DNA from 2 places in the Aneurinibacillus sp. XH2 genome. Region 2 is predicted to be linked to the other one. Evidence: a T-box and tRNA genes for the amino acid it is inferred to sense, from the RefSeq annotation. Region 2 holds a T-box; the other holds one or more tRNA genes.
What was found. A T-box is a leader RNA that pairs with one kind of tRNA and senses whether it is charged. The one in region 2 lies ahead of metG (methionine--tRNA ligase), so its partner is inferred to be a tRNA-Met.
Positions count from the first base shown of each region.

Region 1: it has a tRNA-Met gene. The T-box ahead of metG (methionine--tRNA ligase) is inferred to sense a tRNA for this amino acid. The anticodon was not compared.

Region 1 is NZ_CP014140.1:2,679,019-2,682,292, reverse strand. It holds gene ACH33_RS13255 (BrxA/BrxB family bacilliredoxin) at 302-736, shown strand; tRNA gene ACH33_RS13250 (tRNA-Ser) at 1,019-1,112, shown strand; tRNA gene ACH33_RS13245 (tRNA-Ser) at 1,121-1,212, shown strand; tRNA gene ACH33_RS13240 (tRNA-Met) at 1,233-1,309, shown strand; tRNA gene ACH33_RS13235 (tRNA-Pro) at 1,358-1,434, shown strand; gene ACH33_RS13230 (TetR/AcrR family transcriptional regulator) at 1,991-2,623, shown strand; gene ACH33_RS13225 (NAD(P)/FAD-dependent oxidoreductase) at 2,744-3,274, shown strand, end outside.
Region 2 is NZ_CP014140.1:3,648,236-3,651,509, reverse strand. It holds gene rsmI (16S rRNA (cytidine(1402)-2'-O)-methyltransferase) at 1-285, shown strand, start outside; gene ACH33_RS18320 (AbrB/MazE/SpoVT family DNA-binding domain-containing protein) at 326-574, opposite strand; T-box leader at 1,033-1,265, shown strand; gene metG (methionine--tRNA ligase) at 1,353-3,274, shown strand, end outside.

The DNA of each region.
Region 1 (3,274 bases), 970 kb from region 2:
TTGGGCATAATGCCTATTTTACTATATAGACGGAAACAATGTATAGAAAGTTTCAGGAAAAATGAAGCTTTTCCAAGTCCGTGAGCTTGCTTTCGATCTTCACTATAAAATTATACATTAATAAACTTTTTTGGAAATAGGAAAAATCACTCAACCTGGCAACCTAGGCATAGCGGAATGCGCTGCGGAACTTTTCTCCTGAGAAAGAAATCGCTATAATGAAAGAAAATTATTTTTCGTTGCTGGCAATATATTAAGAGTGATGAAGAATATAAGAAATGACAACGGAGGGATTTATGTTATGATGTCGTATGACGAATATATGCGTTCGGTTATTCAGCCGATGCGCACAGAATTAACATCCGCAGGTTTTGAAGAATTACTGACACCGGAAGAGGTACAGGAGAAGTTCGAAGATATGAAAGGCACTGCTCTGGTGGTAGTGAATTCTGTGTGTGGATGCGCCGCAGGACTTGCGCGCCCGGCTGCCATTTATTCTGTACAGCACAGCGAGAAAAAGCCGGATTACCTTTACACGGTTTTCGCCGGCCAAGACAAAGAGGCAACTGCGAAAGCCAGAGAATATTTCACCGGTTATCCGCCTTCCTCTCCTTCTTTTGCCCTTATGAAAGACGGAAAGCTTGTTTATATGATGGAGCGCCATCAAATCGAAAACCGTCCTCTTGAAGTGATCGCAGCTGACTTAATGGGCGCGTTTGAAAAACATTGCGGGTAATTGGAATTTCTGAATCAGGAGCGTTGACTGACTTTTGTATTCGCTTTTTGCGAAGAAACTGTATTTGTGCGCCGCTTTGATCAAAGCGGCGCATGTAAAACATCAAAGGATGGAAACAGACTAAGGCCACTTTTTCGCTTTTGCTCATCATGCTGGTGGGAGAAAAGCCTAAGAGCGCAGACGAAGAATAGATGCAAAGCGGTCGTGTGATAAGCCTTTAAAAAACTATTGCATTCATAAAAAACTGATGATAAAATAAAGCTTGTCGCTGTTGATGAATATGGACAGGTGTCCGAGTTGGTCGAAGGAGCACGATTGGAAATCGTGTAGGCGGGGATAACTCGTCTCGTGGGTTCGAATCCCACCCTGTCCGCCATGCAATATGGAGAAGTACCCAAGAGGCTGTAAGGGGCTCCCCTGCTAAGGGAGTAGACGGGTCACACCGTGCGCGGGTTCGAATCCCGCCTTCTCCGCCATTTCACATTATTGCTATTGGGGCGGCGTAGCTCAGCTGGCTAGAGCGTACGGTTCATACCCGTGAGGTCGGGGGTTCGATCCCCTCCGCCGCTACCATATTACTTACTCTTGGTGAGTGCATTTGATGGTTTGAAATGTATGTTCCGGGAAGTGGCTCAGCTTGGTAGAGCGCCTCGTTCGGGACGAGGAGGTCGCAGGTTCAAATCCTGTCTTCCCGACCATTTTTCGTTTGGTGTCTGCATACATCGTGAATAGACAAGCCCTGATTCTTTTCTAAGGATTAGGGCTTTTTTTGTCGTATAAGTTGTATGAGAAGGTATGCATCGCTTTATTACTATAAAGCGATGCATACCTTCTCTTTATAAGTAAACGAGAAAACACTCGCGAGGCGCGTGCTACGCAGGGAGAGACAGACCGGCAACGTTTATTGATTCTCCTTAATATGTAAAAAATGCTTGTAGATGTAAAGTGTAAAGAGGATTTATATTGTCTTTCGATACATAACAATAAAGGGGGGGACAAACGTTTTTCTCCTTTTTTTAAATTGTAACTTGTTTCGATGAAGAAAATGGTGGATACTGGTATTGTAGGGTTTTTTGCCTAATTATTTTAGGAATGACTATATGAATGAGGGTGTTGCAATGCTTACCATCGTTGAATAGTAAAGGCTAAATGTAATTGCGAGAACCTTGAAAATACCGGGCTTTTCATGAAGTGCAATCAGTGGAGTTTTGCAACACCCTATTTGGAACAAATAGGAAAAAAGGAGAATATAGTATGGAAAAGAAATACTCCCCACGTGTAAAAAGAACAAGAGAGAAAATCTTGCAGTCCGCAGTGGAAGTCTTTTCACAAAAAGGGTTCCAAGCTTCAACGATTCGCGAAATTGCCCGTTTGGCTGGCGTAAATGATTTAACAGTATACCGTCACTTTGAAAGCAAAGAAAAATTGTTTAATGAAATGTTTCGACGCCACAGTTTGTTTACCGAAATTAGTGAGTATATCGTTCAGGGGATAAGTGATGACTTTGAGCGCGATATTCGTTTGATTATCAGGACATTTATTACGGTATTTAAAAAAGAATTGCCGTTGATTAAACTGTTGCTGAGCGAAGCGGAAAAAATGAAAGAATGCAGGAACTATACGTTTTTATTTACAAAAAATATTATCGAAGCGCTAACTTCCTTTTTCGAATATTATAAACTCGCTGGACAAATTCGTCGGGATGTTAACAGTCACGCGGTTGCTTCGGGGTTATACAGTATTTTGTTTGCCCGTGTATACGCTTTAATTTTATACGGGGAAGGGAAGCAGAACTCTGCCACGATTACAGAAGAAGAGCTTATGGAAGGTTGGGTCGATTTATTTGTTGCGGGAACGGTAAATTCCGAATATTCGTATGCTAAATAACGAACGAAAATATATGTTTTAAAAAAAACATTCGTTTTTTGTTGATTCTTTGCAGGCCAGGAGTTATAATCATGGAGGTCTCAATTAAACAATGTACATACCTCAAGGAGGCTTTCGATCATGAAATATGATGTAGTAATTGTAGGAGCGGGGCCTGCTGGTATTTTTACCGCGTACGAACTAACGAGAAAGAATCCTCATCTGGATGTTTTATTAATAGATAAAGGGCATGATATTTTTAAACGGCGCTGTCCGATTCTGGAGAAAAAAATTAAAAAATGTCCGCCACCAGCTGGAAAAAAAGAATTTAGCGGCTGTTTGCCGGCCTGTTCCATTACAAATGGGTTTGGTGGCGCCGGTGCATATTCTGACGGTAAATTTAATATTACGACTGAGTTCGGAGGCTGGATGACAGATTATTTGCCGCCTTCTCAAGTGCTTGAGCTTATCCGCTATGTGGACGAGATTAATCTAGAGCATGGCGCAACGCGCAACATTACGGATCCGACAACGCCGGCCGTGCGCGAAATTGAGCGCAAAGCAGCGGGTGTAGGATTGAAATTGCTTCGTGCCAATGTGCGTCATCTAGGAACTGAGCAGAATCTTGAAATTCTGGAAAGTATCTACCGCGAACTGGAAAAGAAAGTTCAG
Region 2 (3,274 bases):
AAGCGCTATGAAGAATTTGTGCGGGGAGAGATAATGGAAGTGCTTGATTTTCTGAACGAGCAGGAGGAAATCCGCGGCGAATTTACCGTTATCGTAGAAGGAAATGAAGGAGAACAGGGAGCAGGCCAGTTAGAGCAATGGTGGCAAGGACTCGACATTGTATCCCATGTAGATGTTTATATTGAAAAAGGGTTGACGAAGAAGGAGGCGCTGAAGCAAACAGCAGAAGAACGTGGACTTCCTAAGCGGGAAGTGTACAACGCTTATCATCAGAAAGAAAAATAAGCTTCCCGATTGTTAGGAAGCTTATTTTTCTTCATTTATGTTATGCTTTTTGCGTGGGTATTTCAGATATGCAGGAACCACAGATAATTTTTCCTTTGTACGTTATCGTATTTTCTGTGCTTCCACAGAAGATGCAGGCTGGCTCGTATTTTTTTAACATGATGCGTTCGCCGTCAACATAAATTTCAAGAGCGTCTTTTTCTCCAATACCCAATGTACGACGGAGTTCGATTGGAATTACGACACGACCTAATTCATCTACTTTTCTTACAATACCAGTTGATTTCATGTTTACTATATCTCCTCTCGTAATTACCCGAATTTATTCATTATTTTTATCGTCAAAATTCGACATACTTTCTTTATCACTATCCTAACAGCATTTTTCGATGAGGTCAACCATTTACTGGGATTATACTATAAAAAAATCTCAATATATGTAAAAAAATACTAATAAAGGAAATATAGTGTTTAAAATGTAATATATGTATAAAATATATAACAGTATATAAGACTGAATTTATTTTAAATTTATACCTTATTTTAAAATAATACAAAAATATTCTGTGAAATAGATAAATCTTGATGCAGATTTTTCGACAAAAACACAAACACTCGTAGTTATTAATTCGACAAAAAAGGGAATAAAAGGATAATATAGTGAGGGATTAACATAAGACTTGACGAAGACTGACAGGTAAGGTATAGAATAAAAGGAAAAGGAAATCATATATTATGGATAATATATGCAAAACGATGATGGGAAGAGTAATCGCGTGTACTTTTTACAGAGAGCCGGGATGGGTGGAAACCGGTAAAAGGAGCGGGATGAAGATGGCCCCGGAGTTTTTGCTTTCGAGCGCATGATGCGTTAGGGGGCAACGTTTCCCGCGTTACGGGATTGAGCCTGTCTTCTTTTGACTGGAAAGCTAGGAAGACAGGGAATTTGGGTGGTACCACGAGAGCTTCTCGTCCCATATGGGGATGGGGAGCCTTTTTTCATAGAAAGCGAGCGGGCAGTGCTCGCAAGTTTTCTTCCTCATTTTTTTGGTGAAAGGATGAGTAAGATGAGTAAACCAACGTATTACATTACATCACCGATTTATTACCCGAGCAATACGCTTCATATCGGAAATGCTTATACGACAATCGCCTGCGACGCGCTGGCCCGTTATAAGCGTTTACGTGGATACGACGTGTTTTATCTCACAGGCACGGACGAGCATGGACAGAAGCTGCAGCAACGCGCCGCGCAGGAAGACAAGCAACCGTTGGAATTTATTGATCCGATTGTTGATTGGATTAAGGACTTATGGGAACGCCTTGATATTTCCTATGACGATTTCATTCGTACTACCCAGAAGCGTCATAAAGATGCCGTGCAGAAGATCTTCCAAAAGCTTGTTGATAAAGGCGATATCTACCTAGGCGAATACGAAGGTTACTACTGTGTGCCTTGTGAAGCGTTTTGGACGGAGCATCAGTCGAAAAAGGATGGAGAACATATTTGTCCAGATTGTGGACGCCCAATTTCGCTTGTGAAAGAAAAAAGTTATTTCTTTCGTATGTCGAAATACCAAGATCGGCTTTTGAAATACATCGAAGAGCATCCGGAGTTTATTCAGCCAGAGTCCCGCCGCAATGAGATGGTAAATAACTTCCTTAAGCCGGGTCTGGAAGACTTGAGCGTATCCCGCACATCATTCGACTGGGGCATTAAGTTGCCGAACGACCCTGAGCACGTTATCTATGTCTGGATTGATGCGCTGACGAACTATATTACCGCGCTAGGATATATGAGCGAAGATGACACGAAATTTAACAAATATTGGCCGGCTGATGTCCATATGATCGGTAAGGACATTCTTCGCTTTCACACGATTTATTGGCCAATTATTCTAATGGCGCTTGACTTGCCATTACCGAAGAAGGTATTTGGTCATGGTTGGCTGCTTATGCCAGATGGAAAAATGTCGAAATCGAAAGGCAATGTTATCGATCCAAAATTTTTGATCGAACGTTACGGTTCCGACTCGATTCGCTACTTCCTGTTGCGTGAAATTCCGTTCGGTCAAGATGGCGTATTCACGCCGGAAGCATTTATCCAGCGTTTGAACTTTGATCTAGCGAATGACCTTGGCAATTTGGTGAGCCGGACGGTAGCGATGATTGAGAAATATTTTGAAGGCGTGCTTCCGGCTCCGACCGCGCCGGAAATGGTGGATGAAAACCTGCGCAATGTGGCGCGTCAAGCAGTTACTGGTCTCGAAGAGCACATGGACGAAATGCGGTTTGGCGGTGCGTTGAACAGCCTATGGGATCTGGTGAGCCGCACAAATAAATATATTGATGAAACAACGCCATGGGTGCTGGCAAAAGATGAAGCCAATAAAGAACGCCTTGGTACAGTTATGTACAATCTGGCGGAAAGCATTCGTATTATTTCTATTGCTTTGCAACCGTTTATGACACATGCACCGCGCAAAATTTGGGCGCAGCTGGGTATTACGGGAAATGAAGATATTACAAGCTGGGAGTCGGCAAAAGAGTGGGGAGCGCTTCCGGCCGGCATAAAAGTAAACAAGGGTGATGCGTTATTCCCACGCCTTGATCTGGAAAAAGAAATTGCCGTTATTGATGAGACAACGGCAGCAGCGCGTAAACAGGCGGAAGAAAATAAGAAAAAGAAGGAACAGGCGCAAGCTAAAACAGAAGAGAAGCCAGCCGTACCCGAAATCAATATCGATGACTTTATGAAAGTGGAATTACGCGTGGCGCAGGTTATCGAAGCGGAAAAAATTCCGAAAGCAGATAAATTGTTGAAGCTGCAACTGGATCTCGGCTATGAAAAACGCCAGGTCGTATCCGGTATTGCCAAGCATTACAGTCCGGAAGACCTTATCGGCAAGAAAGTGATCTGCGTCACTAACCTTAAACCGGTAAAGCTGCGTGGTGAAATGTCGAATGGAATGATTTTGGCCGCATCTGA